DNA from 2 places in the Mycobacterium marseillense genome. Region 1 is predicted to be linked to the other one. Evidence: predicted binding sites of a transcription regulator. Region 1 holds the regulator's gene; the other holds the start of a gene.
What was found. The regulator HspR, encoded in region 1, represses chaperone genes until heat shock. The targets are predictions, from matches to a motif close to ANNTGAGTNNNNNNNACTCANNT.

Region 1 (15,555 bases):
CGCACCTGCCGTGACAGCAGGGACGCCGGTTATGACATCGGGCCCCTGAAGCGCGGCGAGCGAGCAGGAAATCCGAGCACAGGGCAGGGGGACGATCACGATGTCCGGCCGGCCCGCCGATGCGCCCCGGATTCGTCATCTCCGCTACCACGTTCGGCTCTGCTAGTGGCCACCGACGATTCGACATACCGCGAATGGTGGTCAGAGGCCGGCGATGACGCTCTGCCCGCGGCGAACCAGTGGCATCCCGAGGCGGGATCGCAAAACGGGACCGACCCGGCAAAGTGCACAGATGCGGCTCACGAGAAAGCGTCGCAGAGTGCCGTCGGCGCCGGCGCGGAGACGGGAAACCAACTGACGAGCGCCGTGGTCGTCATCGCGCTCGTCTCGGCGATCTCGGGCTTGCTCTACGGCTACAACACCGGTGTCATCTCCTGGGCCCTCTTGCAGCTCACCGAGGAGTTCAACATCGGCGCGGCCTGGAAGCAGGTGGTCGCCGCCAGCATCCTGTTCGGCGCCATCATCGGGGCTTTGGCGTGCAGCTGGCTTTCGGATCGGTTCGGCCGGCGCGGCACGCTGTTGATGCTGTCGGTGGTGTTCATCGTCGGTGCGGTGTGGTGCGCCGACGCGCCGGATGTCGTGGTGCTGTCGCTGGGAAGGCTGGTCCTGGGCTTCGCGGTCGGCGGGGCGACGCAGACGGCGCCGATGTATGTCGCCGAGCTCTCGCCGTCGGCCTACCGGGGGCGGTTGGTGCTGTGCTTCCAAATCGCCATCGGGGTGGGCATCCTCGCCGCTAACGTCGTCGGGGTCTTCGACTCGGTCTCCTGGCGGGGCCCGACCGGAATCGCGTGCGTACCCGCCGCGATCATGCTGTGGCTGTTGCTGCGGCTCCCGGAAAGTCCGCGCTGGCTGGTCAAGCAAGATGATCGAGACGCTGCACGAGCCGTGTTGGAGCGGGTCCGGCCCGACGGGTACGACGTGGGTGCCGAGCTGGACGAAGCGACCGAACTCGCGCGCATGGAACGCAAGGCCAGCACCCGCGGCTGGAGTGGGCTGCGCGACGCCTGGGTGCGCCCGGCCCTGGTTCTGGGTTGCGGCATCGCGGTGTTCACCCAGCTCAGCGGCATTGAGATGATCATCTACTACGCGCCGACCATCTTGACCGACGACGGCGTGTACCGGTCCGTGGCCCTGCTGGTGTCGGTGATGTTGGGTGCGACCTACGTGATCGCCCAACTGGTCGGGCTGGCCATTATCGACCGGGTCGGTCGGCGCCGGCTCACCCTCATCATGGTGCCGGGTGCGGCGATCAGCCTGTTCGCGCTCGGCCTGATCTTCGTCACCGCCGACAGCGGTCACGACGTGATCACCTACATCATGATCTGCCTGATCGCCTTCATGGTGTTCAATGCCGGCGGCCTGCAGCTGATGGGATGGCTGACCGGCTCGGAGACCTATCCGCTGGCGGTGCGACCGGAGGGCACCGCCGTGCATTCGGCGACGCTGTGGGGGACCAACCTACTCATCACGCTGACGCTGCTGTCGCTCATCAATGCGATCGGGGTCGGACCCTCGATGTGGCTCTACGCGTTGTTCAACGTGGCGGCGTGGATCTTCGTCTTCTTCCGCATGCCCGACCTCACCGGTAAAAGCCTGGAAGAAATCGAAAAGAACCTGGCCGAGGGGAAATTCCGGCCGTCTGACTTCGCACGCTGACGAATGTCTTTGCGCGGCGGGATTTTTCGGGCTGCTGTGCGACGCGGTCACACAACGGCCGTTGACTGGCCTCGAAGGGTCCGTTCGATCCGGTCCAGCAGTTCGCTCGGGTTGTCGTGGGCGCCGTCGTTCCAGGCGACGAGGGCGTTGAGCAGGTTGACGGGCTGAACAGTCAGCCGCAGGCCGAGCAACAGCGTCTTGGTGGCGTCCCCGCCGACCGCCACGGGCCAGTAAGTAACAGCGACTTGCAACGATTGAGCACCCCGTGGCAACGGGACTATTTGGGGTTCGATCGACACAACCAGCTCACGCCGGATTTGGGTCAGCTCGCTTCCACGGTCGACCAACCGCACGGTCAACACCGACGGGGTAATGCAGAGAAGGCAACGTCGCCACATGCGTACGACGCCGTACACGGTCAACGGGGTCACGCCAAGAAGGAGGAGGCCGGTAAATCGCAACCACGCTGGATTGCCCGGCTCGAATCCCAGAGCGACCGAGGCGATTCCTATCAGCGGAAGAAGCAATGTGGTGCTGTAGGCGCTGCCCTCGTACCAGGGAATGTAGCGGCAGACTATTTCACCACCGGTCCGGCTGACCGCGGCATGGAAAATCCGGCGCGGACCGATAAGGATGACTGCGCCGATCGCAGCGAGGGTGACAGACAAAGACCAACTAGCTCCGACCATCACGCCGATGACCGCCATTAGGCACGAGGCGCCACCGATGGAATGGCGCAGCGCCCGCCTCCGACGGTATTTCGCGGTGCCGTCGGCCATCAGTGACCGTCTCGTGTTGCGGTGACCGGGTCGGGGTGCCGGCCCGCAGACACTGAGCACGCCGCCGGCCCCCGTCTGGCGGTCACTGTGGATTGCCTCGAAGAATCCCTTCGACCCGGTCCAGCAGCTCGCTCGGGTTTTGGTGGGCACCGTCTTTCCAGGCCACCAGGGCGTTTAGCAGGTTGATCGGTTGAACGGTCAGATACATCCCGAGCATCACCGTGGCGGTCGTCTCGTTGCTGACATCAGCGGGCTGGTAGGCGATTTCGACCTGCAACCGCTCGGTACCAGCCGCCGCGTTCGAGACGAGCTTGGGCTCGATCGAACGGACGTGCTCGCGCCGGATGTCGGTCAACTCGCTGCCGCGCTCTGCTATTCGCACCGTCAACACCGACGGGGTGATACGAAGAAGTGATCGCCGCCAAATCCAAATGGCAACTACCACCAGTAAGGCAAAAATCGCGAGCAGGACGATCCCGCTGTACCAGAGCCAAACCGGATTACCGGGAGCACATCCTGCGGCGATAGCAACGGCACTCATCAGCGGAAAAAAAGTGCCGAAAACGTATGTGTTTCCCTCGAACCAAGGAATGTAGCGGCAGACAATCGCGTCCCCCGTCCGGCTGACCCCAGCGCCAAAAGTCCGGCGGCCGCTCCCATAAATGATGCCGACACCGCACGCAGCAATGCCGAGCCAGAGGTACCAAGCCGATCCAATCAGCGCGTTGATGCCGGCCAACAGACACAGGCCCCCACCAAAGGCGTAACGCAGTTTCGGCACGCGACGGCCTTTCGCTGTACTACTTGCCATCTGCAACGGTCCCTTGTTCGGTTCGCGGTACAGTGCCGCGGTAACGTGCGGGTGCCGGACCCGATCGAGCGGTCAGCCAGACACCTGATCCGTCCACTGGTGAGTCGTGTAACTCGGTCGTCGTGAGTTGCGCGATCAGGGTCTCCTGTTCGGCCGTGATGATCCGCGATCGTGACACGCTGTCGATGGTGCCGAGTTCATGCGCGATCTCCATCGCGAGCAACCCCACTAGGCCCGGACCCTCGGTGGCTGCGGCGAGTTCACGGCGCACCTCACGACAGGCCGGCACAGACTGCAGCTGCTGCTCACTCAGCATCCCGAACGCTTCGGCGGGATCCAAAGTGGCCTCGACGCGATGCATCGTCAACACTGCGTTAGCGCAGAACATGTCGATGCACGGGTCGTTGCGACAGGCCCACACACGGGCCCCGAGAGCCGAGTCGAGTGGTTCCCAACCTTGCGGTACTCCCACCTCCACCACAAAACCGACAAACCGGTCGACTGGGGACACCGAGATGCCAGATGCCTGCACGAACTCATCGAACCGCATTGAAAACGCCCCTACCCGAAGCCGAAGACCGATTCCACGCCGTGCACCGCGCTACCGACGGCATCCGCGACAGGTTGCCAGGCCAATTCGACACCCTTAGATGCCGCGTAGCCCGCAATACCTCCGATAGCAGCGCCGGCGACCAAGCCAAGTGCGGTGCCCGCCCCCGGAACGACCGAACCAAGCGCTGCACCGAACTCCGAACCAGCCACCGCGCCGCCTACCCAACCGCCAACTGCGAGACCGGCGGTGACACCTGCGCCCTCTCGAGTGACGGCCTCTGGCACCGAATTGCCGTCATGGATATCGGACATGACGGCGGGTACCGCGCTGGCGGCAGCAACCACCCCGCCGACGCGGGAGAATCCCTTCAGCTCGATGCCGCCGATCTTCGGATCCTCGAACCACTTCAACAAGCCCGGATCAGCCTTGCCGGGGCCGGTACCGGGGGACTCGGCGATCAACTTGGTCGTCGCCCCGCGCACACCGTCGGCGGTGCCACCGGCGATCGCGCCCGCGGCCCCGGTGAGCACCTCGCCCTTCGTCGGGGCCAACGCGGGCCCCGCGCCGGGCTGCTCGGCCGGCGCCGGGCCGGGACCTGCCGGGGTAGGTGTGAGGTCGTATCCGTCCGCGTGCAAGGTCCCCATTGCGTTCTGGAACGAGTTGGCGTAGCCGTTGCGGGTCGATTGCAGCTGGCCCAGCGCGGCTTTGGTGTCGCGGATCGCGTCGTCTTCGCGGCCGCTGATAAACGCATCCAGCGCGTGTCGGTCTTCCGCGGTGAGTGTGGGATCTTTTTCCAGCTCCACCGCTTGGCCGATGAAGCCGTCCAGCTGCTGCAACTGACTTTCTAGCGCCGCGATCTGTCCCGCCGCGGCCTTTTGCGCCTCGGCCAGGTTGGCAGCGATGTTTTCCAGGTCCGCACCGATCTTGGGCAGCTGCAAAGACTGCGCCCCAAGGGTTTTCGTGACTCGCTGCACTTCGTCGGTGCCGGTGATCGGATGATCCCCATTCTGATGGTTCCAGGCTGCGTCAAAGCGGCTACGGGCTTGGTCGAACGCATTGCTGGCCTCGGCAGTGCATCGGCCCGCCTTGAGAAACGCCTCCGCCAGCTGAGAAATCTGAAACGGGCTACCGGCCTGCAGGCTTTGGTTGACCGCCCACGGATCACCACCGGCTTCGGCGATCAGCGCCGCGACGCTGATGTAGCGGAGTTGCATGGAATCGTGAGGTCTTCTTGGTTAGGCCGGGCCTGAGCGAGCACCGGTAGCTGGTCGGCGACATCACGCGGAAGACCGATACCCGCCCCCGCCGCGCTGCCGACAAGGTTAGCGCCTAGAACGTGTTGACCTTGTCGATGCTCACGAACATGCCGTGCTTGGTCTGGTCGTTGGTGAAGCGGGTGCCGTCGGCGTTGGCGATAATCGTCCAGCCCTGGGCGGCGTAGGTCTGGTAGTCGATCTTGACGGTCGGGATGGCCCCCAGGTTGCCCAGCACCCACTGCACCTTGCCGCCGGTGGTGATGCTGACGCCGTTGGCGTGCTCACCGTCCTGCAGGGGGGAGTTGGTGAAGGGCGCCTCGCAGCCGACGGTGTCCTTGTTGATCTGGCAGCGGGTCACGCCGGATTTGGTCTCGATGAAGACGTAGCCGTTCTCGTCAGGCGGCAGCGGGATGGCGCCGGCCGGATTCGTGGGGCCCGTTGGCGCGGCCGGAGCCGTCGGGGCCGGAGCGGCGGTGGCCGACGGCGGCGCCGGCGTGGATCGGGGCGTGGGGAAGGACGGTTCGCCTGCGCCCGCCCCCGGCGAAGCCACCGGGCGGCCGCCGATGACCGAGCTGCAGCCCGACACCAGCCCGGAACCGGCGAACAGGGCCACGAGCAGCAGCGAACCACCGGCCAGGTTCCGCCGCGCATTATCCGATAACCGCACCCGCCGCTCCCCAGACGATTCGAATGGCGGCACTCAGGTTACTCACCCTCCGACGACAGTCGCTGCACTCGAGTGCCTATCGATGCGGCGCCGATGGTGAAGTTTTATCGCCGCGTGACCGACTCGCGGGGCGACTACGCGCCGCCACCGCTGCGTGGGTCGTCGGCGCCGCGGGCGGATATCCGGCCCCCGGGAACAACACGGGACCGCGGGCCGTTAACATGATCGACAAGTTGAGTGAACCAGACTCAAGACTAGGTTGACAGCCGATCGCCCTCAGGGGCAGGCTTGAGCGGGGTTCACTCAGCATAGTGGCACCAAGCAAGCTCTACACAATCAGGAGGAATCACTATGGCTCGTGCGGTCGGTATCGACCTCGGGACCACCAACTCCGTCGTCGCAGTCCTCGAGGGCGGTGACCCCGTCGTCGTCGCCAACTCCGAGGGCTCGCGGACTACCCCGTCCATTGTCGCGTTTGCGCGCAACGGCGAGGTGCTCGTTGGCCAGCCCGCCAAGAACCAGGCGGTCACCAACGTCGACCGCACCATCCGTTCGGTCAAGCGGCACATGGGCACCGACTGGTCCATCGAGATCGATGACAAGAAATACACCGCCCAGGAGATCAGCGCCCGCGTGCTGATGAAGCTGAAGCGTGACGCCGAGGCGTACCTGGGTGAGGACGTCACCGACGCGGTCGTCACCGTGCCGGCGTACTTCAACGACGCCCAGCGTCAGGCGACCAAGGAGGCCGGCCAGATCGCCGGCCTGAACGTGCTGCGCATCGTCAACGAGCCGACCGCGGCCGCACTGGCCTACGGCCTGGACAAGGGCGAGAAGGAGCAGACCATCCTGGTCTTCGACCTCGGTGGCGGTACGTTCGACGTGTCGTTGCTCGAGATCGGTGAGGGCGTGGTCGAGGTCCGCGCCACCAGCGGTGACAACCACCTTGGTGGGGACGACTGGGACGACCGGGTCGTCGAGTGGCTCGTCGACAAGTTCAAGGGCACCAGCGGAATTGACCTGACCAAGGACAAGATGGCGATGCAGCGGCTGCGTGAGGCCGCCGAGAAGGCCAAGATCGAGCTCTCGAGTTCGCAGAGCACCTCGATCAACCTGCCCTACATCACCGTCGACGCGGACAAGAACCCGCTGTTCCTCGACGAACAGCTCACCCGCGCCGAGTTCCAGCGCATCACACAGGATCTGCTTGACCGCACGCGTCAGCCGTTCCAGTCCGTGATCAAAGACGCCGGCATCTCGGTGTCCGAGATCGACCACGTGGTCCTGGTGGGTGGTTCCACCCGCATGCCCGCGGTCTCGGAACTGGTCAAGGAAATGACCGGCGGCAAGGAGCCCAACAAGGGCGTCAACCCCGACGAAGTTGTAGCGGTGGGAGCGGCTCTTCAGGCCGGCGTGCTGAAGGGCGAGGTGAAAGACGTTCTGCTGCTGGACGTTACGCCGCTGAGCTTGGGTATCGAGACCAAGGGTGGCGTGATGACCAAGCTCATCGAGCGCAACACCACGATCCCGACCAAGCGGTCGGAGACCTTCACCACGGCTGATGACAACCAGCCTTCGGTGCAGATCCAGGTGTACCAGGGTGAGCGCGAAATCGCCTCGCACAACAAGCTGCTCGGCTCCTTCGAGCTGACCGGCATCCCGCCGGCGCCGCGCGGAGTCCCGCAGATCGAGGTCACCTTCGACATCGACGCCAACGGCATCGTGCACGTCACGGCCAAGGACAAGGGCACCGGCAAGGAGAACACGATCAAAATCCAGGAGGGCTCCGGCCTGTCCAAGGAGGAGATCGACCGGATGATCAAGGACGCCGAGGCGCACGCCGAGGAGGACCGTCAGCGTCGCGAGGAGGCCGACGTCCGCAACCAGGCGGAATCGCTGGTCTACCAGACGGAGAAGTTCGTCGCTGAACAGAGGGGCGCAGCGTCCGAGTCCGGCGGGTCGAAGGTTCCCGAGGACACGCTGTCCAAGGTCGACGCCGCGATCGCCGAGGCCAAGACGGCCCTGGGCGGCACCGACATCACCGCGATCAAGTCGGCGATGGAGAAGCTGGGCCAGGAGTCGCAGGCACTCGGGCAGGCGATCTACGAGGCCACCCAGGCCGCCGGCGAGCAGGCCGACGCGACGGGCGGGCCGGCAGGCTCCGCTGACGACGTCGTGGACGCGGAGGTGGTCGACGATGACCGGGAGTCCAAGTGACAGAAGGAAATCCACAGGAACAGGTGACCGTCACCGACAAGCGGCGAATCGATCCTGAGACCGGTGAAGTACGGCAGGTCCCTCCCGGCGATACGCCGGGAGGGGCGGCGCCGGCCGCCGAGGCCGCGGTCCAGGGCGAGGGCAAACTCGCTGAGCTGACCGCCGACCTGCAACGCGTGCAGGCCGACTTCGCCAATTACCGCAAGCGGGCGCTGCGTGACCAGCAGGCCGCGGAGAACCGGGCCAAGGCCGCCGTCGTGAACCAATTGCTGGGCGTGCTCGACGATCTCGACCGCGCACGCAAGCACGGCGACCTGGAGTCGGGCCCGCTGAAGGCGGTGGCCGACAAGCTGGAAGGCGCGCTGACCGGGCTCGGCCTCACGGCTTTCGGCGAGGAGGGCGAAGACTTCGACCCGGTGCTGCACGAAGCCGTTCAGCACGAGGGCGATGGGTCCCGCCCGGTGATCGGCACCGTGATGCGGCAGGGCTACAAGCTCGGCGATCAAATCCTGCGCCACGCCATGGTCGGCGTCGTCGACACGGTCGACGACAACGGCGACGAATCGGCCGCGGCCGGTGAGACTGACGAAACCGCGCCGGTCGAATCGGACGATAACGCCGGCACACCCGGTGACTAGACCACACAATCAGCACACAACGCCAAAGGTGAGGGGGTGACGCGACATGGCCCAGCGTGAATGGGTCGAAAAAGACTTCTATAAGGAGCTGGGCGTCTCCTCTGACGCCAGTCCCGAAGAGATCAAACGCGCCTATCGCAAATTGGCGCGCGATCTGCACCCGGACGCCAACCCGGACAATCCCGCCGCCGGTGAACGGTTCAAAGCGGTGTCGGAGGCGCACAACGTGCTCTCCGATCCGGCCAAGCGCAAGGAATACGACGAAACCCGAAGGCTTTTCGCCGGCGGCGGTTTTGGCGGGCGCCGGTTCGATTCCGGCAACTTCGGTGGCTTCAACGTCGGCGGCGATGGGGCGGAATTCAACCTCAACGACCTGTTCGACGCCGCCGGCCGCAGTGGCGGCACCAACATCGGCGACCTGTTCGGCGGGTTGTTCGGGCGCGGCTCGAGCGCCCGTCCCAGCCGGCCGCGCCGCGGCAACGACCTCGAGACCGAAACCCAGTTGGAATTCGTCGAGGCCGCCAAGGGCGTGGCGATGCCGCTGCGGCTGACCAGCCCGGCGCCGTGCACCAACTGCCATGGCAGCGGGGCGCGGCCGGGCACGAGCCCGAAGGTCTGCCCCACCTGTAACGGTTCCGGCGTGATCAACCGCAACCAGGGCGCGTTCGGTTTCTCCGAGCCGTGCACCGATTGCCGGGGCAGCGGCTCGATCATCGAGCACCCCTGCGACGAATGCAAGGGCACCGGGGTCACCACGCGCACCCGCACCATCAACGTGCGCATCCCGCCCGGCGTCGAGGACGGACAGCGCATCCGGCTGCCCGGCCAGGGTGAAGCCGGCCTGCGCGGGGCGCCGTCGGGCGACTTGTACGTGACGGTGCATGTGCGCCCGGACAAGGTGTTCGGGCGCGACGGCGATGACCTGACCGTCACCGTCCCCGTCAGCTTCACCGAATTGGCTTTGGGCTCAACCATTTCGGTGCCCACACTGGATGGCAAAGTCGGTGTCAGGGTGCCCAAGGGCACTTCCGACGGCCGCATCCTGCGGGTGCGCGGACGCGGTGTGCCCAAGCGCAGCGGCGGCAACGGGGACCTGTTGGTCACCGTAAAGGTCGCCGTGCCACCGAATCTGGAGGGCGAGGCTCAGGAGGCGCTGGAGGCGTATGCCGCCGCCGAGCGCTCCAGCGGGTTTGACCCTCGGGCCGGATGGGCGGGCAATCGCTGATGGCCAAGAGTCGTAAAGAGGATGCCCGAACGTTCCTGATCTCGGTCGCCGCGGAGCTGGCCGGCATGCACGCCCAGACGCTGCGCACCTACGACCGCCTCGGCCTGGTGAGCCCGCGCCGCACTTCCGGTGGGGGACGCCGCTATTCGGAGCACGACGTCGACCTGCTGCGCGAGGTGCAACGGCTCTCGCAGGACGAGGGGGTCAACCTCGCCGGGATCAAGCGCATCATCGAGCTGACCAATCAGGTCGATGCGCTGCAGGCGCGGATCAAAGAGTTGAGTGAGGAGTTGGCTCAGACGCGTGCCAGCCAGCGCCGCGACGTGGCGGTGGTGCCCAAGAGCACCGCGCTGGTGGTGTGGCAGCCGCGCCGGGGACGCTGATTCCCGCTCGGTTTCACTTGCGCCCCAAGGGTTCCTGTCTCCGGGGGGATGCAAAGGTCGCAAAAGCGCTAGCGCATGTGCTAGCGCTTTTCGCATTCACCTAATAGCCACCAGACAGCGACTGCAGTGACGAATGTGGTCACTGTGATCGCACCCGGATCGAAAACTGCGTCTCCGCCGGCTCGCCCGGCGAAGCGCAGCGATAGCCGCCGCGGCGCAGCGCGTCGGTCGGCGCGGCCATCGGCTCGAAGCACACGATGGCCTTGCCGGGATCATCGACCGGCGGTGCGAAGATCTGTGCCGCCGGGTAGCCGCGCTCGAAATGCACCTCGATACGGCGCCCGCCCCCCGACACCGCGAAGACGGCGCCGCCGGCTACCTGGTCGTAGGCGTCGTCAAAGGTCTTGTCGCGCAGCGCCTCTTTGCGCGCCGGCTGCGGCTCCGAGTCGCCGTTGGGCAGGCCCTTGTCGTCGAGGCCCAGGTGCCGCAGCGCCGGCGTCTCGATGACCCAGTCGCCGCGAGGGACACCCGGCAGCTGCAGGTAGGGGTGAAAGCCGAAGCACAGCGGCACCGCCGCGTCGCCGGTGGCGGCGACCGTGGTCTGCACCGTCAGGGTCCGCTCCGCCAGTCGCGCGGTCACCGTCAGCAGATGCGGATACGGGAAGCTGGCCAGCAGGTGGGGATCGGCGCCGAAATCCAGTTGGGCGGTCAGCTCGTTGGCAGACTCGTCAACCACGTGCCAGCCGGGGTAGGCGGCCAGCACGCCGTGGATGGGCAGCCCATTGGGGTCGGCGCGCACCCCGTTGTCTCCCGGTGTCAGGTCCACCGCCGCGCCCTGCGCGGTATAGGTGTTCTCGCCCAACCGGTTTGCCCACGGATACAGGATGGGGATCCCCATCGTCTTGCCGTCACTGATGTAGGCGTCCAGGCCCCGACGCTGGCCGAGCAACTCCGCGCCGGCGTCGCGCAGCGACGTGCCGATCATCCCGGCGTCGGGAACGAACTGGGCAACCAGTTGCGACGAAGGATCCCGCAGGGTGACGACGTGCATGGCTACCTCCAGAGCGGATCGTGCTGAATGCGTTCGGGCGGAGCGCCTTTGGCGAGCAGCGCGGACTTGGTGGCGCTGACCATCGCCGGCCCGCCGCAGATCAGGATTTGCCGGTCGCCCCAGCCGCCGTACTTGGTCACCACGTCGGGCAGCCGGCCGATCTGGTGCACGTGCAGGCCTCGCGGCGGGGTGACGTCGGGATAGTCGGCGGCCCAGGCGGGGTCGGCGCTGTACTCCGAGACCGGCGAGACCGACAGCCACGGATTGTGCGACGCGACCTGCCACAAGGTGGGCAGGTCGTAGAGTTCGCAGCGGTAGCGCGCGCCGAAGAACAGATGTATCCGCGGGTTCACCGCGTAGCGGGACAGGTCCATGATGAGCGTCCGCAGCGGCGCCAGACCCGTGCTGCCGGCGACCATCAGCACGTCGCCGCCCTCGCGGTCGACGCCCAGGCCGCCGTGCGGGCTGGACAGTCGCCACCGGTCGCCGGGCCGGGTTTCGTTGACGATCGCGGTGCTGACCAGGCCGCCGGGCACCTGGCGCACGTGGAACTCGATCCCGCCGCCCGGATCGGCCGGGATGGCGGGGCTCAGATACCGCCAGCGGCGCGGGCATTGCGGCACATGGGCGTTGACGTATTGCCCGGGGTGGTAGTGCATCGGCTGATCGAGCTGCAGCCGAACGACCGCCAGGTCCCGTGACACCCGCAGGTGCTCGATGACGGTGCCGTCCCACCAGGCGGGTCCCTCCTCGGCGTCCGCGGCGCCGCTCATCACCCCGGTGATCAGGTGCAGCGACTGCCGGGCCGCATCGTCGACGGCGCCGGTCCAGGCCGCACCCAGATGGGAGCGCAGCGTCGCGAGCAACGCGCGGCCCAGGGTGTCGTAGTGGTGCGGCAGCACACCGTATTTGCGATGGTCCCGTCCGAGCTGGGCCAGAAACGCCACCGGCTCCTGCGCGCGCCGCGCGACCAGTTCGCCGTACACCCAGTGCAGGGCATGACCGAAAGCCGCGCGCTGGGCGCTCATTTCGGGTGGGAAAAGATCGCGCACCGAGGCGTCGAGGTTGAACCAATGGGTGTAGAAGCGGTGCACGAGGTCGCCGGAATCACCCTGGGAGCCCGCGCGGCCCGCGCCGTCCGGGTCGAAGGCGTCGCGCAGCACGGCCAGCGCTTGGACGTCCTCGAGGCTCACGGGCCCCGATTCTAGGCTCGGACTCCGTGGATTCAGCCTTGCCGGACGACGTTGGCGGTCCCGGCGTTGACGACCTTGGGTGAACCCCAGTGATAGACAACGACATTGCCGGTTCCCGATGCGCTCAGCGCGTCCGTGCTGTCGACCGCGACGCGATTGTTGTTGCCGGAGACGGTGACGCTGGTGCAGTGGCCGGTGAGGGTGATCGTGTTGTTTTTTCCGCTCACTGACAGATAGCCGGCGTGACAGGGCAGCGTCTTGGTCGTGCCGGCGCCGCTGACCTGCAGCGTCCCGGCGTCGGGCACTTCACTCGGCTGGCTGCCGTGGGCGAGGTCGGTATGCAATCCGACCGAGACAAGGCCGGCGACCGCCAGTCCAGCGGCCAGGGCGGCCAGCCATAAGCCGGTGTGTTGGCGCGGGGCTTTTGCGAGGTCGGCGGCCTGGTCGGGGTGTTGCATCGTCTGCGTCATCGCTACGGGGGTACCCCGTCGGGGGTATTGCCCAAAACTCGATAGAGTTGAGCGGAACACACTCAACCTTGACGACGTTGAACAAGCAGACAAGCATTTTTGCCAGCTCCTTTTCTACCGAATGGAGGCGTCGTGGACTCTTTCAACCCGACCACCAAGACCCAGGCGGCGCTGACCTCGGCGCTGCAGGCGGCGTCGGCCGCCGGCCACCCCGAGATCCGGCCCGCCCACCTATTGATGGCGTTGCTGACCCAGGCGGACGGCATCGCCGCGCCGCTGCTGGAGGCCGTGGGCGTCGAGCCCGCCACCATCCGCGCCGAAGCCGAGCGTCTGCTGAAGGCGCTGCCACAGGCCAGCGGGGCCAGCTCGCAACCCCAGCTGTCGCGGGAGTCGCTGGCGGCCATCACCACGGCCCAGCAACTGGCCACCGAGATGGACGACGAGTACGTCTCCACCGAGCACCTGATGGTCGGCCTGGCCACCGGCGACTCCGAGGTCGCCAAGCTGCTCACCGGGCATGGCGCGTCGCCGCAGGCCCTGCGGGAGGCGTTCGTCAAGGTCCGCGGCAGCGCCCGGGTCACCAGCGCCGACCCCGAGGCCACCTATCAGGCGCTGGAAAAGTACTCCGCCGACCTGACCGCGCGGGCCCGTGAGGGCAAGCTCGACCCGGTCATCGGCCGCGACAACGAGATCCGCCGCGTCGTGCAGGTCTTGAGCCGGCGCACCAAGAACAACCCGGTGCTGATCGGCGAGCCCGGCGTCGGCAAGACCGCGATCGTGGAGGGCCTGGCCCAGCGCATCGTCGCCGGCGACGTGCCCGAGAGCCTGCGCGACAAGACCGTCATCAGCCTGGACCTCGGTTCGATGGTTGCCGGCGCGAAGTACCGCGGCGAGTTCGAGGAACGCCTCAAGGCGGTCCTCGACGACATCAAGAACTCCGCCGGGCAGATCATCACCTTCATCGACGAGTTGCACACCATCGTGGGCGCCGGCGCGACCGGCGAGGGCGCGATGGACGCCGGCAACATGATCAAGCCGATGCTGGCCCGCGGCGAGCTGCGCCTGGTCGGCGCCACCACGCTCGACGAGTACCGCAAGTACATCGAGAAGGACGCCGCGCTGGAGCGCCGCTTCCAGCAGGTGCTGGTCGGCGAGCCGTCGGTGGAGGACACCGTCGGCATCCTGCGCGGCCTCAAGGACCGCTACGAGGTGCACCACGGGGTGCGCATCACCGACTCGGCGCTGGTGGCCGCGGCGACGCTGTCCGACCGCTACATCACCGCGCGCTTCCTGCCGGACAAGGCCATCGACCTGGTCGACGAGGCCGCCAGCCGGCTGAAGATGGAGATCGACTCGCGGCCCGTCGAGATCGACGAGGTCGAACGCCTGGTGCGCCGCCTCGAGATCGAGGAGATGGCGCTGGCCAAGGAAGAGGACGAGGCGTCCAAGGAGCGGCTGGAGAAGCTGCGCTCCGAGCTGGCCGACCAGAAAGAGAAGTTGGCGGAGCTGACGACGAGATGGCAGAACGAGAAGAACGCGATCGACGTCGTGCGCGAGCTCAAGGAACAGCTCGAAGCGCTGCGCGGGGAGTCCGAGCGCGCCGAGCGCGACGGCGACCTGGCCAAGGCCGCCGAGCTGCGTTACGGCCGCATCCCCGAGGTCGAAAAGAAGCTCGACGCCGCACTCCCACAGGCCGAGGCCCGCGAGAACGTGATGCTCAAGGAGGAGGTCGGCCCCGACGACATCGCCGACGTGGTGTCGGCGTGGACCGGCATCCCGGCCGGCCGGATGCTCGAGGGCGAGACCGCCAAGCTGCTGCGCATGGAGGACGAACTGGGTCAGCGCGTCATCGGCCAGAAGAAAGCGGTGACGGCGGTGTCCGACGCCGTGCGGCGCGCCCGCGCCGGTGTCGCCGACCCCAACCGGCCGACCGGATCGTTCATGTTCCTCGGGCCCACCGGCGTCGGGAAGACCGAGCTGGCCAAGGCGCTGGCGGAGTTCCTCTTCGACGACGAGCGCGCGATGGTCCGCATCGACATGAGCGAGTACGGCGAGAAGCACTCGGTGGCCCGCCTGGTCGGAGCGCCTCCGGGATACATCGGCTATGACCAGGGCGGTCAGCTGACCGAGGCGGTGCGCCGGCGTCCCTACACCGTGATCCTGTTCGACGAGATCGAGAAGGCGCACCCGGACGTGTTCGACGTGCTGTTGCAGGTGCTCGACGAGGGCCGGCTCACCGACGGGCAGGGCCGCACGGTCGACTTCCGCAACACGATCCTGATCCTGACGTCCAACCTGGGGTCGGGTGGCACCGAGGAGCAGGTGATGGCCGCTGTGCGCTCGGCGTTCAAGCCGGAGTTCATCAACCGGCTCGACGACGTCATCGTCTTCCACGGCCTCGAGCCCGGTGAGCTGGTGGCCATCGTCGACATCCAGTTGGCGCAGCTGCAGAAGCGGCTGGCGCAGCGCCGCCTCACCCTCGAGGTGTCGCTGCCGGCCAAGCAGTGGCTGGCGCACCGCGGGTTCGACCCGGTCTACGGCGCGCGGCCGCTACGGCGGCTGGTGCAGCAGGCCATCGGTGACCAGCTGGCCAAGC
Region 2 (15,555 bases), 2.4 Mb from region 1:
CGCGCAACAACCGGTCGGACCGCGCGGGGTCAGCGCACGGCGAGCCACACCAGGCTGGCACCGCCGGCCAGGGCGCAGTAGATCGCGAACGGGGTCAGCGTCCGGGTCTGGAAGTACCGCGTCAGGAAGCGCACGGCGAGGTAGGCAAAGACGAACGAGGCGACGCTGCCGACCAGCACCTGCCCGCCGATGCCGGCGCCCAGCGGCCCGAACAGCTCGGGGATCTTGTACACCCCGGCGGCCAGGATGATCGGCGTCGCGAGCAGGAAGGAGAAGCGGGCGGCATCCTCGTGCGACAGGCCGCGCCACAGGCCGGCGACGATGGTGATCCCCGACCGGCTGATACCGGGGAACAGGGCCAGGATCTGCGCGGCGCCGATCACCAGGCCGCGCGGCAGCGGGAGTTGGGCGAGCCGCAGATCCGAGGCCTCGTCGCCATGTTCGAGCTCCGCGTCGGCCGGTGCGGGCCCGCCCGCCGCGGGCGCGGGCGCGATGCGGCGGCGCAGCACCTCGCCGACGTACAGGGCGATGCCGTTGAGCAACAGAAACGTCGCCGCCGGAACGGGTTTGCCGAGCGTGGTCCGGAACAGGTGCTCGAGCGCCAGGCCGGCCAGGCCCACCGGGATGGTGCCCGCCACGATCAGCCAGGCCAGCCGTTCGTCGGGCGTCTGAATGCGGCGATACCGCAACGAGGAGAAGAACCCCGACAGGATGCGCACCCAGTCGCGCCAGAAGAACAGCAGCAGGGCGGCGGCCGTCGCCACATGGAGGCCAACGATGAACGCCAGGTAGGGCGAATGGGGCGCCGAGACGCTGAGGTCTTCGGCCCACCGCCCGCCGACGAGCGCCGGCACCAGCACCGCGTGCCCCAGGCTCGAGACCGGGAACAGCTCGGTGACGCCCTGGAACGCGCCGACCACCACGGCCTCGACGTAGCTCAAGTGCGCGGTCATAGCGGATGCCTCCATCAGACGACGGGTCGCGGTCGGCCTGTGACGATAGCCCACGCCGCGCCCGCGCGGCGTGCCGACTAAGCGTTCGGCGCGGCGTGACCGGGCGTTCGTCGAATCCGCTTGTCCACCCGGCCTTTTGGACGCCTCGTCGCCCGGACGGGCCGGTGAGCGGCCGCCGTGCAACGCCCTGACCAGGCAGGTACGGTGTGCAGATGGTCGACGGGTTGCTCGATGCCGTGCGCGTCCTCGACTTGTCGAGTGGGGTCGCCGACGCGGTGACACGCCTGTTCGCCGACCTGGGCGCCGACGTGTTGAAGGTGGAACCGCCGGGCGGCTGCCTGGCGCGTGACGCGCTGCCGACGCTGCGCGGCGCCAGCATCCCGTTCGCCGTGCACAACGCCAACAAACGCGGCGCGGTGCTCGACCCGTTCGACGACGAGGACTGCGCCCGCTTCCTCGATTTGGCCGCCGACGCCGACATCGTCGTGGACACCGGCGCCGACGAGCGCGGCGCCATGTTCGGGACCTCCGGCGAGGAGCTGGCCGCCCGCTACCCGCACCTGGTGGTGCTGTCGATCACCGACTTCGGCGCGACGGGCCCGCGGTCCTCGTGGCGCGCCACGGACCCGGTGCTGTACGCGATGTGCGGCGCGCTGTCGCGGTCCGGCCCCACCACCGGAACCCCGGTGCTGCCACCGGACGGCATCGCGTCGGCCACCGCGGTCGTCCAGGCGGCGTGGGCCGCGCTCGCGGCCTACTACAACCGACTGCGTTGCGGGACGGGCGATTACATCGACTTCTCGTGGTTCGACGCGGTCGTCATGGCCCTCGACCCGGCGTTCGGCGCGCACGGGCAGGCGGCAGCGGGCATCCGGCGTACCGGGCGGTGGCGGGGCCGCCCGAAGAACCAGGACGCCTACCCGATCTATCCGTGCCGGGACGGCTACGTCCGGCTGTGCGTGATGGCGCCCCGGCAGTGGCGCGGCCTGCGGCGCTGGCTGGGGGAGCCCGAAGACTTCCAAGATCCCAAATACGACGTCATCGGCGCGCGCTTCGCGGTCTGGCCGCAGATCAGCGAGCTGCTGCAGCAGCTGTTCGCCGACCAGACCATGAAGGATCTGGTGGCCGCCGGCCAGGCGCACGGGGTGCCCATTGCGGGGTACTGACCCCGGCGCGGATCCTGGGGTCCGAACACTTCCAGGCGGTCGGCGCGATCACCGACGCCGAGCTCGTCCCCGGCGTGCGCACCGCCGTGCCGACCGGATATTTCGTGGTGGACGGGCGACGCGCTGGTTTTCGCACACCGGTGCCCGCCGCGGGTCATGACGAACCGTACTGGCGCGGCAATCCGTCGGTGGTGCCGTCGGCCTCGGGCCGGCTCGGCGACTATCCCTTTGCGGGACTGCGGATTCTGGATCTGGGCATCATCGTCGCCGGCGGCGAGCTGAGCCGACTGTTCGGTGATCTGGGCGCCGACGTGATCAAGGTCGAAAGCGCCGATTACCCCGACGGTTTGCGCCAGGCCCGCGTCGGCGAGGCCATGAGCGAGTCCTTCGCCTGGACGCACCGCAACAACCGGGGATTGGGGCTGGACCTGCGCAGCGCGGAGGGAAAGAAGATCTTCGGCCGCCTCGTCGCCGAGGCCGACGCGGTCTTCGCCAACTTCAAGCCGGGAACCCTTGGCGCACTGGGGTTTTCCTACGATGAGCTGCGTGCCATCAACCCGCGGATCGTCCTGGCCGAAAGCAGCGCGTTCGGCGACTCGGGGCCGTGGAGCGCGCGGTTGGGGTACGGCCCGCTGGTGCGCGCAACGACCGGTGTCACCCGGCTCTGGACATCCGACGGCCCGGGGGAGGAGGCCGACTCGGCGCGCCACGCGTTTTACGACGCGACGACGGTGTTCCCCGACCACGTGGTGGGCCGCGTCACCGCCATCGCCGCGCTGGCCGCGCTGATCCACCGCAACCGGGCCGGTGGGGGCGCCCACGTCCACATCTCGCAGGCCGAGGTCGTGGTCAATCAGCTCGACACCCTCTACGTCACGCAAGCCGCGATGGCGGCGGGCGTCGCCCAGATCCGCCAGGACACCGGCCTGCACGCCGTCTATCCGTGCGCCGGCGATGACGAATGGTGCGTCATCTCGATCCGCTCGGACGACGAATGGCGGCGCGCCGCTTCGGTTTTCGACCACCCCGACTGGGCGGACGACCCGCGCTTCGCCACCGGCGAAGCGCGGCTGGACAATCGGGGCGAGTTGGTGCAACGGGTCTCGGCTTGGACCCGCACCCGGACCCCGGCGCGCGCCGCCGAGCTGCTGCAGTCGGCCGGAGTTCCGGCCGGGCCGATGAACCGCCCGCCCGATATCCTCGAAGACCCCCAGCTGATCGCGCGCAACGTCTACAGCGCGATGACACATCCGCTCATCGAGAACCCGCTGCCCGCCGAGACGGGACCCGCGCCCTACCGCCACATTCCGTCGGCCCGCCAGGCCCCGGCGCCTCAGCCCGGGCAGGACACCGTCGAGATCTGCCGAAACGTGCTGGGAATGAACGCCGCCGACATCCAGCGGCTGATCGACGACCGCGTGCTGTTCGGCCCGCCCGACAACGCCTGAGTCATCCCCGATCGCCCCAGTGCGCGGCCAGCCGTACGCTCGCGCCCGAATGTGCGGCGGGCCGAACACCCGGTGTCCGATACGTTCTTCGTATGACCGTTGACCCCAGGACCCCGGTTTTGATCGGCTATGGCCAGGTCAACCATCGCGACGACATCGATCCGGCCACGCGGTCCGTCGAGCCCGTCGACCTGATGGTGGCCGCCGTCGAGAAGGCCGCCGACGCCGCGGTGATCGAGGCGATCGACTCCATCCGGGTGGTCAACATCCTGTCGGCCCAGTATCGGGATCCCGGCCTGTTGCTCGGGCAGCGCATCGGCGCCTCCGACTTCAGCACGCTGTACAGCCCGGTCGGCGGCAATGTGCCGCAGTCGCTGCTCAACCAGGCGTGCCTGGACATCCAGGGCGGCCGCGCGGGCGTCGTGCTGCTGGCCGGCGCCGAAACCTGGCGGACCCGGCGGGGGTTGCGGGCCCAGGGCTCCAAGCTGGTGTGGACCGAGCAGGACCGCTCGGTCCCGATGGCCGAGGTGAGCGGCGACGACGTTCCGATGGCCGGCGAGGCGGAGATCAGGATCTCCCTGGACCGCCCGGCGTATGTCTACCCGCTGTTCGAGCAGGCGCTGCGGGTGGCGCGCGGCGAGTCGATCGACGATCACCTCAAGCGCATCGGGGAGCTGTGGGCGCGGTTCAACGCGGTGGCGGTGGACAACCCGCACGCGTGGATCCGTAAGCCGTCGTCCGCCGACGACATCCGCGAGGCGGGCCCGCAGAACCGGATGATCAGCTGGCCCTACACCAAGTTGATGAACTCCAACAACATGGTCGACCAGGGTGCTGCGCTCGTCTTGACCTCGGTCGAGCAGGCGACGCGGCTGAACATCCCGGCCGAGCGCTGGGTGTACCCGCACGCGGGCACCGACGCGCACGACACACCGTCCATCGCCGAGCGTCACGAACTGCACCGGTCCACGGCCATCCGGATCGCCGGTGCGCGGGCGCTCGAGCTGGCCGGCCTGGGCGTCGACGACATCGATTACGTCGATCTGTACTCGTGCTTTCCCTCCGCGGTGCAGGTGGCGGCCGCCGAGCTCGGGCTGAGCACCGACGACCCCGCCCGCCCGCTGACCGTGACCGGCGGGCTGACGTTCGCCGGCGGCCCGTGGAGCAACTACGTGATGCATTCGATCGCGACGATGGCGGAGTTGCTGGTTGCCAATCCGGGCCGGCGCGGTCTGATCACCGCCAACGGTGGCTATCTGACCAAACACAGCTTCGGCGTCTACAGCACGGAACCCCCGGCCGAATTTCGTTGGGAGGACTCACAACCGGAGGTCGACCGGGAGCCGACGACCGACGCGGTGGTCGAATGGGAGGGCGTCGGCACCGTCGAGGCCTGGACGACGCCGTATGACCGCGAGGGGCGGCCGGAAAAGGCCTTTCTGGCGGTGCGCACCCCCGACGGGTCGCGGGCGCTGGCCGTGGTGACCGACGGCGCGGCGGCGCAGGCCTCGGTGCGTGACGATCTCGGTGGCGCCAAGGTTGCCGTCGCCGCGGACGGCAGCGCGACGCTGCAGTAGCCCCGTCAGTCGCACGGTGGCCGGTCAGGGGCGCCGATCGTGGGTAACGGTCGCGTAGCCTATGCCGACTTGCCTATTGTTGAGTGCTGAGGGTTGGGGGAGGTGAGCCCAGGTGCACATCCTGGTTACCGACGCCACCGGCGCACTCGGGCGCCTGGTCGCTGGGCAACTGATCGCTGCCGGGCACACGGTCAGCGGCATTGCTGAGCTACCGCATCCCTGCCTCGACCGCAACGTCGAGTTTGTTTGCGCGTCGCTGCGTGACCGGGCCTTGCGGGAGCTCACCGACGAGGCCGACGCCGTCATCCACCTGGCCCCCATCGACCCCAGCGCGCCCGGCAGCGCCGGCATGGACGGGCTTGCGCGGGTCACCGACGCGGCCGCCCGCGCCGGCTCGCGTCTGTTGTTCGTGTCGCAGGCCGCGGGGCGGCCCGAGCTGTATCGACCGGCCGAGGACCTGGTGTCCTCGAGTTGGGGGCCCACCGCGGTCATCCGGATCGCACCGCCGGTCGGACGCCAACTGGACTGGATGGTGTGCCGCACGGTGGCCACGCTGTTGCGCAGCAAGGTCTCCGCACACCCCATGCGGGTGTTGCACCTCGACGACCTGATGCGGTTTTTGGTCCTGGCGCTGAACACCGACCGCACCGGCGTGGTGGACCTGGCCAGCCCGGACACCGTCAACATGGTCACCGCCTGGCGGGTGCTGCGAGCCGCCGACCCGCGCTCCCGGCTGCATCGGGTCCGCAGTTGGGCGCTACTAACTCCGGAGCTCGATGTCGCTGCGGCACAAGAGGATTGGATGTTCTCGTACGGCTGGCACGCGCTTGACGCGGTCGCCGATACCGCGCGGGGACTCGTCGGCCGCCGGCTCGACGCCGCCGGCGCGATCAACCAGGGGGGACAGCTCGCGCTGCCCGTTGAGGTGCTGCCGCACACCCGGCGGCCGGGCGACGACGTGCACACCGCCGCGCCGGAGGGCCTGGAGGGCGAATTCGACGATCAGATCGATGCGCGGTTCCCGGTTTTCAGCGCCGCCGCCCTGGCCGAGGCGCTGCCCGGACCCCTCACCCCGATCACGCTGGACGTCCAACTGAGCGGACTGCGCGCCGCGAGCCGGGTGCTGGGGCAGGTGCTCGCGCTCGGCGGCGTGGCCGATGCCGAATGGGGCACCAGGGCCATCGCGGTGTTCGGCCACCGCCCCTACGTCGGGGTGTCGGTCAACATGGTCGCGGCCAGCCAGCTGCCCGGCTGGGACCAGGACGCCGTCGCGCACGCCCTCGTCGGTCAGCCCCAGGTCGGTGATCCCCTGCCGTTCGGCGAGCCCGCCTGGACGGCCGGCGCGCTCGGCTCGGTCGCCAAGGCGGTCGCCGCGGGACGCTCGGTCGCGCTCTTGCGTCACCTGCGGGCGGACACCCGGGCGTATTGCGCCGCCGCAGCAGCCGAGCACCTCGATGCCACCCAACTGGCGTTGCTGCCGGAAGCCGCGCTGGAGGTGCGTCTGCGGCTGTTGCGCGACCGCATCCACCAGGGCTGGATCCTCAACGCGCTCTGGCTGATCGACAGCGGTGTCACCGCCGCGGCGCTGGTCCGCAGCCAGGCCGGGCGCAGCGTGCCGGGGATGGGCATGATCACCGACAGCGGACTCGTCGCGGCGGAGACCGCGGAGTTGGCGTCGATGCTGCGCGCGGACCCGCCGTTGGCCGCGCTGGCCGCCGAGGGCAACCTCGCGAGCATTCGTGCGCTGTCGCCGAAGACCGCCGCCGCCCTGGATGCGGTCGTCGCACGGATCGGGCACCGCGGCCCGGGCGAGGCCGAGCTGGCCAGCACAACCTTCGACGACGACCCGACGATGTTGCTGACCGCCGCCGCGGCTGCCGCACCCCCCGAGCCCGCGCCGGCCACCCTGGCCGAGCGCGTTAGCGCCAATGCGCGCGGTTCACGGGAGCTGGCCCACGACACCACGATGCGGTTCACGCACGAGCTGCGGATGACGTTGCGCGCGTTGGGATCTCTGCGGGTCGAGGCGGATTTGATCGACGCCGTCGACGACATGTATTACCTGACGTGCAATGAACTTGTCACCATGCCGGGCGATGCGCGGCTGCGGATCAAGCGGCGCCGCACCGAACGCGAACGCCTGCAGGCGCAGTACCCACCGGACGTCATCGACGGCGCCTGGGCACCCGTCCCGCGCAACGCTCTTGGTTCGGGCGGCGAGCCCGCCGGCGAGGAAGGCTCAGCCGAGCAGCTCGCCCAGGGGTGAGCGCGGGTCGGCCAGCTTGTCGGGGTCGACGCAAGCCTGGGACCGGATCAGCGCCTTGACGTCGTCGAGCACATCCCAGATGTTGACGTTCATTCCGGCCAGCACCCGGTTGTCGCCGTCGAGCCAGAACGCGACGAACTCCCAGCCGGCGACGTCGCCGCGGAACACCACGCGCTCGAAGCTGGGGGCGTGGCCCGCGTACTCCATGCCGAGGTCGTACTGATCGGTGAAGAAATAGGGTAGCTCCGCGTATTCGCCTGGCGTGCCCAGCATCCCGGCCACCGCCACGGCGGGCTGCTTGAGCGCGTTGGCCCAGTGTTCGGTGCGGATGCGGGTGCGCAGCAGCGGGTGTTCGGCGGCGGCGATGTCGCCGACGGCATAGATGTCGGGGTCGCTGGTGCGCAGCGATGCGTCGACCAGCACCCCGCCGTCACCCAGGGACAGCCCGGCCTGCTCGGCGAGTTCGATGTTTGGCTTGGCGCCGACGGCTACCAGCACGGCGTCGGCGGCGATCGTCGCTCCGTCCCGCGTCCGCAGGCCGGTGGCCGAGCCGTCGGCCTGGGTGATCTCCTCGACCTGCGTCTCGAGCCGAAGGTCCACGCCGTGTTCGCGATGCAGGGTGGCGAACACCTCGCCGACGGTCTCGCCCAGCGCGGCCAGCAGCGGTTGTTTGGCGGTTTCCACCACGGTGACGTCCACGCCTCGCTGGCGCGCACCGGCAGCCACCTCCAGCCCGATCCACCCGGCGCCCACCACCGCGAGCGAAGTCCCTTCGGTCAGAACGGCATTCAACGCCGCGGCGTCTTCGTAGGTGCGCAGGTAATGCACACCGGCGGAGTCCGATCCCGGTATCGGTGGGCGCCGCGAGGCCGATCCCGTCGCCAGCAGCAGCTTGTCGTAGCCGATCGTGGTGCCGTCGGGCAAGCCCACGGTGTGGTCGGCGGCGTCCAGGGAGGCCACCCGTGTGTTGAGCCGGAGGTCGACGTTGTGGTCCCGGTACCAATCGGAGTTCTGCACGGTGAAATCGGTCAGCGATTTCTTGCCGGCCAAATACTCCTTCGACAGCGGCGGCCGCTCGTAGGGCAGGTGCTCCTCGTCGGCGAACACGATGATATGTCCATCAAACTCATTGTCGCGCAATGCCTCTACGGCTTTTGCTGCCGCGAGTCCGCCGCCGATGATGACGAAGCTGGTCGAGTTGCCCATGGATCGTGCTCCGTTCTGTGGAAATTTTCAGCCTACTCGCAGGCGCTCAACGCAACAGCTCCCGCAGGTCGAGCGCGTTGCGGACCGCGTGGCCGCCCAGGTCGTTGTTGAAATACATCCACACGTCTTTTCCCTCACCGTCCCAACCGGTGAGCCGCTCGGCCCAGCGCCGCAAATCGTCGTCGGTGTAGGAGCCGGCGTAATTCGCCTCCGGATCCGGCCCGTGCATCCGGATGTACACCACATCGCTCGTCGCGCGGGGAATGCACTGCAGGCCGAGCCCACTCATCACCACGTATGCGGCGCGCCGGCGTTCCAACAACTCAAACACCGCGGGGTCATTCCACGATGGATGCCGCAGTTCGACGGCCACGCGGATGGTCGCGGGCATGCGCTGGAGGAACGAGTCCAGGCGCGCGTCGTCGCGCTGTTGTTCGGGGTGTAGTTGCACCAGCAGCACGCCGTGGCGATCGCCCAGCAGCTGCCAGCAGCGTTCGAAGCGTTCGATCCACGGTTCCGGGGAGGCCAGCCGGCGGTAGTGCGTCAGGCCGCGGTGCGCCTTGACCGACATGGCGAAGCCGTCCGGCAGTTGATCGCGCCATCCCTGGAACGTCGAATCCTTGGGCCACCGGTAGAAACTGGCGTTCAGTTCGACCGTTTCGAACACCTCGACGTAGCGGGCGAGCCGGCGCGCCGACGGCGTTCCCGGCGGATACAGCACGTTGATCCAGTGGTTGTACGACCACCCCGAGGTACCTATTCGAATGGCCACTGCGCGCTCAGCCGGTCACCTGCTGCCGCACCTCGTCGTCCAGCGACGCCCTGACCAGCGCGGCGGCCAGCCGCGCATTGGCCCGCGGCGCAAGGGTTCCCAGCTTCTTCGGTTCGGTGGGCAGGCCCAATCGCTTGGCGGTCCCGGTGGCGCGGTCATCGAAGTAGGGCCGCACCCAGGTCCACACGTCCTGAACCTCGCGGAGGTAGATGTCGGCGCCGGTGTCACCAATTCCCTTGAACTTCTTGAGCATCCGCTTTGCCGCGGCCACGTCATGCCCGCTGCGATCGGCCAATTCACGCAGGTCGCCGGAGTAGTCCTCGTCAACCCGCTCGGCCATGTCGGTGAGCCGGGTGGCCGAGCTCTCGTCGTAGCGCACGTAGTGCGCGCGCCCGAAGGCGTCGATCATGGTTCGCCGGTCCGAGGCCAGCACGGCTTTGGGCGTCCGCAAGCCCGCCTTGAAGAGTTCACGCGCGGCGCCCATGGCGATGGCCGCATCGATCGGCTTGCTGGCCAGCATGCACAGCACCAGAAGCTGGAACAGCGGCATCGGCTTGTCGCTCATCGTGATGCGCGCCTGTGCCGCATACGTCGTGCCGGCCACGTCGAGGAGTCGTCGCACCCGCTTGTCCATACCGCACCGCGTACCCCCGCGCCGCTACCACAAACCGCGCCCGCTACTTGGGCGGCAGGCTGCGCGCGTGCTCGACCCCGAGGGTGACCCAGCTGCGAAGCTGACGTTTGGTGTGCACACCGGCCGCCTCGACGCGCAACCAGCCGCGGGCCTCCCGCCCCGCCATCACCATGGGGCTGACGTGCGCGCGCCCGGTGAGTTTGTCGGTGTCCTCGCGCGGCACGCGCACCAACAGTCCGCCCTGGCCGCTCACGGCCACCGACATGTGGCCGTTGACCAGGAACGCCAGACCGCCGAACATGCGCTTTTCGTCGATGCCTCGCTGGCCGCCGAGGAGTTCGCGGATCCGGTCGGCCAGGTCTTCGTCGTAGGCCATCGCGGGGTCAGTCCAGATCGACTCGGACGGTCAGCAGGTCACTGCCCATCAGGCGCACCATCGCACTGTTCAGCCGCGGCAGGTTGCCCAGGCGCTGCACCGCGTCGTCGTCGGGCAGTAGCTGGGCGGTGCCCTCGCGCCACCTGCCGCCGACGCGCACTCGCACAGCCGGATTGGCCTTGATATTGCGGATGTAGTCCGAGTGTTCGCCGTGCTCGGAGACCATCCAGAACTGGTTGTCCACGACGCGCCCGCCCACCGCGGTGCGCCTCGGCTGCCCGCTCTTGCGTCCGGTGGTTTCGAGCATCGTCATGGGCAGCTGCCGCCCGACCGGGTTGACCAGCAGGCGTTGAACGCGATGAACCACTTGTCGTTTCAGAATCCGAATATCCGTCATAGCCTCTACATTCTGCCGCAGACGAGAAACAGCCGCCGCATTCGCGGCGGCTGTCTCGCTGGGCCTGATTACGTCGCGTATGCGACGAATTGACCGTCGGGCAGGAAGACGCCCCACTGGTTCACGCCCGGGTTGAATACGACCGGATAGTCGCCTGGTTGACCCGGCGGCATCCAGCGGGCCGGAAGCCCGTAGCCGATCGGGTCGTTGTAGTGGCCCGGTGGCGGGAATCCGTTTTGTCCGGGCGGAAGCGGCGTGCCCGGGGCCGTGCAGTTGACGCCCGGTCCGGCGTTACAGATCGGTACCCCCTGTCCCGGCATGGGTCCCGGCACATTCTGGCCCGGCACCGGACCCGGTCCCGGCACGTTAGGCCCGGGCACTGGGCCCGGCACATTCGGGCCATTCGGATCGGCTTGAGCCAACCCCGCACCTACTCCGAGCGCACCGGACGTCAGCGCACCCGCGATTGCGGCGCTGGCAGCGATTCTGTTCAACCTCATGATGAACTCCTTATCGAGCTGCGAGGCCGCCATCGGGCCGCCTCACAGCGGTAATTTGTTGTTCGTCACCCGCGTCTTTTCGACGTCGAGCAGAGGTCATCCCCCCTCGGCCGGTCTTCCCTCTGCGTTGCTGCGTACCCGTCCCGGGGGGAGCCTGAAACTCCCCCACCATGCCCTGGGACACCGCATCGGGTCTGGTCAACGTTGGTTCAACAGGGCCCGCTAGTCACCTGGCCGCGGCGTCAGGCGGCCACCGTGGCGGCCGCGGCCGCCGGTTCGAGCGCCTGGGCCACGATCTCGGCGACGTCGGTCATGGGACGCACGTCCAGCGCCTCGAGGACCTCGGCGGGCACGTCATCGAGATCGGGCTCGTTGCGCTGCGGAATGAAAACCGTTGAGAGCCCGGCACGTTGGGCGGCCAGCAGCTTTTGCTTCACACCGCCGATGGGCAGCACCCGGCCGTTCAGCGTGACCTCGCCGGTCATGCCCACGTCGGAGCGGACCTGGCGTCCGGTGGCCATGGAGACCAGGGCGGTCACCATGGTGACACCGGCCGACGGGCCGTCCTTGGGCACCGCCCCGGCGGGCACGTGCACGTGGATGCGCCGGTCGAGCGCTTTCGGGTCTTTGTTGATATCAATGCCCAGCTCGGCGGCGTGGGAGCGCACGTAGGACAGCGCGATCTGCGCCGATTCCTTCATCACGTCGCCCAGTTGACCCGTCAGTTGCAAACCGGGCTCGCCGTCGGTGGATCCTGCCTCGATGTAGAGGACGTCGCCGCCCAGACCGGTGACGGCCAGGCCGGTGGCCACACCGGGCACCGCCGTGCGTTCGGCCGACTCCGGCATGAACCGCGGACGGCCTAGGTAGTCAACCAGATCCGGCTCGTCGATCGTCAGCGCTGCGGAATTGTCGGCCAGCTTGGTGGTCGCCTTGCGCAGCGCCTTGGCCAGCAGGCGTTCGAACTGCCGCACACCGGGTTCGCGGGTGTAGTCCGCGGCGATCTTGCGCAACGCCGCGTCGGTCACCGCGACCTCGTCCTCGGTCAGCGCCGCGCGTTCCCGCTGCCGGGGCAGCAGGTAGTCCCGCGCGATGGCGACCTTGTCGTCCTCGGTGTAGCCGTCAATCTGAACCAACTCCATGCGGTCCAGCAGGGCCGACGGGATGTTCTCGATCACGTTGGCCGTCGCCAGGAACACCACATCGGACAGGTCCAGGTCCAGATCCAGGTAGTGGTCGCGGAACGTGTGGTTCTGCGCCGGGTCGAGCACCTCGAGCAGCGCCGCGCTCGGGTCGCCACGATAGTCGGAACCGACCTTGTCGATTTCGTCCAGCAGTACAACGGGATTCATCGATCCCGCCTCACCGATCGCGCGCACGATCCGGCCCGGCAGCGCGCCCACGTAGGTGCGCCGGTGCCCCCGGATCTCGGCCTCGTCGCGCACGCCGCCCAGGGCGACGCGCACGAACTTGCGGCCCAGCGCCCGGGCCACGCTCTCGCCCAGCGACGTCTTGCCCACGCCCGGGGGACCGGCCAGCACCATCACCGCGCCCGAACCGCGGCCGCCGACGACCTGCAGCCCGCGCTGGGCGCGGCGCGCCCGCACGGCCAGGTACTCGACGATGCGATCCTTGACGTCGTCGAGCCCGTGGTGGTCAGCGTCCAGGACGTCGCGCGCCGCCTTCAGGTCGGTGGAGTCCTCGGTCTTGACGTTCCACGGCAGGTCGAGCACGGTGTCGAGCCAGGTGCGAATCCAGCCGCTCTCCGGGCTCTGATCGCTCGAGCGTTCCAGCTTGCCGACCTCGCGCAGCGCGGCCTCGCGCACATTCTCGGGCAGCTCGGCCGCCTCGACGCGGGCCCGGTAATCGTCGGAACCATCCGGCTCGCCCTCGCCCAGTTCCTTGCGGATGGCGGCCAGCTGTTGGCGGAGCAGGAATTCCTTCTGCGTCTTCTCCATGCCCTCGCGCACGTCCTCGGCGATCTTGTCGCTCACCTCGACCTCGGCGAGATGGTCGCTGGTCCAATCGATCAGCACACGCAACCGCTCGGCGACATCCACGGTCTCGAGCAGCTGCCGCTTCTGCGCGTTGCTCAAGTAGGACGCGTACCCGGAGGTGTCCGCCAGCGCCGACGGATCCGACAGCCGGTTGACGTAATCGATGATCTCCCAGGCCTCGCGGCGTTGCAGCATGGCCAGCAGCAGCTTCTTGTACTCCGCGGTCAGCGCCTTGATCTCATCGGTCGCCTCGGCCTCGGCGACGTCGGTCACCTCGACCCACAGCGCCGCCCCGGGGCCGGAGGCACCCGCCCCGATCTGCGCCCTGCGCTCACCGCGCACCACCGCGGCGGTGCCGCCACCGGCGATGCGGCCGACCTGCAGGATCTTGGCGATCACGCCGTGCGAGGGGTAGCGGTCCTCGAGCCGGGGGGCGATCAGCAGCTGCCCGGACTCGCTGGCCTGGGCGGCGTCGATCGCCGCGCGGGCCGCGTCGTCCAGCGCGATCGGCACCACCATTCCGGGCAGCACGATGGTGTCAGTGACAAACAGCACCGGCACCGACTTGGCTTCAGCCATCAAATCCTCCAAAAGTTGAGTCTGATGCGCTTAACCCAGCCGGGCGCCGGTTTGTTCCCCCGGGCGCCGGCCCGGGCGAGTGTGCGGCCAGCCTCACACGGGCGCGCGAGTGTGCGGCCGGCTTCACGCCGGGGGCAGGGGCCCCAGCCGCCGGAGTTGCGTGACGTGCCGGGGCGAGAGCTCCTCGAGGCACGTGACGCCGAGCAGGCGCATCGTGCGGATCACGCCCTCGGCGAGGATGTCGATCGCGCGGACCACGCCCGCCTCACCGCCGGCCATCAGGCCGTACAGGTAGGCGCGCCCGACCAGCGTGCACCGGGCCCCCAGGGCGATCGCGGCGACGATGTCGGCGCCCGACATGATGCCGGTGTCCACCAGGACCTCGGTGTGCTGACCCAGTTCGCGGGCCACCGTGGGCAACAGGTGGAAGGGCACCGGGGCCCGGTCCAGCTGACGCCCGCCGTGATTGGACAACACGAGGCCGTCGACGCCGCGGTCGACGACCGCGCGGGCATCGTCAAGCGTCTGGATCCCTTTCACGACGAGCTTGCCGGGCCATTGCTCCTTGATCCACTCCAGGTCGTCGAAGGTCAGGCTGGGGTCGAACATCGTGCTCAGATATTCGGCGACCGTGCCGGGCCAGCGGTCCAGCGACGCGAACGCCAACGGCTCGGTGGTCAACAGATCGAACCACCACTTCGGGTGGGGCACCGCGTCCAGCACGGTGCGCAGCGTCAGCGTGGGCGGGATCGTCATCCCGTTGCGGTTGTCGCGCAGCCGCGCGCCGGAGACCGGGACGTCGACGGTGGCCAGCAGGGTGTCGAAGCCGGCGTCGGCGGCGCGTTTCACCAGCTCCATCGAGCGTTCACGGTCGCGCCACATGTAGAGCTGAAACCACTTGCGGCCCTGCGGGACGGCGGTGACCAGGTCCTCGATCGCGCAGGTGCCCAATGTGGACAGGGAAAACGGGATCCCGGCCCTGGCCGCCGCCCGCGCGCCGGCGATCTCGCCCTCGGTGTGCATCAGCCTGGTGAATCCGGTGGGTGCGATCCCGAACGGCAGCACGACCGGCTGGCCGAGCACGTTCCACCCGGCGGTCACTTGGGAGACGTCGCGCAGGATCGTCGGGTGAAATTCGATGTCGCGGAAGGCTTGTCGGGCGCGTCGGATGGACAGTTCGTCTTCGGCCGCGCCGTCGGTGTAGTCGAACGCCGCCTTGGGGGTGCGCCGCTTGGCGAGGCGCCGCAGGTCTTCGATGGTGTGGGCGGCGTCGAGGCGCCGCTTTGTCGCGTTGAGCTCGGGCCGCTTGAACTGCATGAGCGGGGCGAGGTCGCGTATTTTGGGCACTCGTCGTCGGACGGCTTTTCGCCTTTCGAGTTCCATAATGTGCCACCGTAGTCACATGGAATCGGCAGGCGACCCCTTCGATCTCAAACGTTTTGTGGACGCGCAGGCTGCGGTCTACGGCAACGTCGTCGGCGAACTCCGCGACGGACGCAAGCGCAGTCACTGGATGTGGTTTGTCTTCCCGCAGCTGCGCGGCCTGGGCGGCAGCCCGACCGCGGTCCACTACGGCATTTCCTCGCTGGACGAGGCCCGCGCGTACCTGGGCCATGCACTGCTAGGGCCGCGGCTGCGCGAGTGCGCCCGCCTGGTCACCGGCGTGCAGGGGCGATCGGCCGCG

Region 2: lon (endopeptidase La) is a predicted target of HspR. The motif match lies at 13,885-13,907, and genes of this name have one in related genera.

What each region holds. Positions count from the first base shown of each region.
Region 1 is NZ_AP022584.1:3,318,138-3,333,692, reverse strand. It holds gene G6N26_RS15330 (sugar porter family MFS transporter) at 166-1,716, shown strand; gene G6N26_RS15325 (hypothetical protein) at 1,764-2,495, opposite strand; gene G6N26_RS15320 (hypothetical protein) at 2,578-3,306, opposite strand; gene G6N26_RS15315 (LpqN/LpqT family lipoprotein) at 3,296-3,856, opposite strand; gene G6N26_RS15310 (putative alpha/beta hydrolase) at 3,868-5,073, opposite strand; gene G6N26_RS15305 (hypothetical protein) at 5,189-5,782, opposite strand; gene dnaK (molecular chaperone DnaK) at 6,134-7,999, shown strand; gene grpE (nucleotide exchange factor GrpE) at 7,996-8,637, shown strand; gene dnaJ (molecular chaperone DnaJ) at 8,684-9,862, shown strand; gene G6N26_RS15285 (heat shock protein transcriptional repressor HspR) at 9,862-10,245, shown strand; gene G6N26_RS15280 (aldose 1-epimerase) at 10,385-11,296, opposite strand; gene G6N26_RS15275 (FAD-binding oxidoreductase) at 11,299-12,489, opposite strand; gene G6N26_RS15270 (DUF3060 domain-containing protein) at 12,522-12,959, opposite strand; gene clpB (ATP-dependent chaperone ClpB) at 13,092-15,555, shown strand, end outside.
Region 2 is NZ_AP022584.1:957,321-972,875, reverse strand. It holds gene G6N26_RS04395 (undecaprenyl-diphosphate phosphatase) at 30-953, opposite strand; partial or broken gene G6N26_RS04390 (CaiB/BaiF CoA-transferase family protein) at 1,160-3,567, shown strand; gene G6N26_RS04385 (acetyl-CoA acetyltransferase) at 3,660-5,144, shown strand; gene G6N26_RS04380 (NAD-dependent epimerase/dehydratase family protein) at 5,257-7,410, shown strand; gene G6N26_RS04375 (NAD(P)/FAD-dependent oxidoreductase) at 7,384-8,616, opposite strand; gene G6N26_RS04370 (DUF72 domain-containing protein) at 8,663-9,388, opposite strand; gene G6N26_RS04365 (HhH-GDP family DNA glycosylase) at 9,396-10,022, opposite strand; gene G6N26_RS04360 (TfoX/Sxy family protein) at 10,066-10,398, opposite strand; gene G6N26_RS04355 (nitroreductase family deazaflavin-dependent oxidoreductase) at 10,406-10,795, opposite strand; gene G6N26_RS26075 (hypothetical protein) at 10,864-11,295, opposite strand; gene lon (endopeptidase La) at 11,538-13,871, opposite strand; gene G6N26_RS04340 (alpha-hydroxy acid oxidase) at 13,995-15,254, opposite strand; gene G6N26_RS04335 (DUF1810 domain-containing protein) at 15,274-15,555, shown strand, end outside.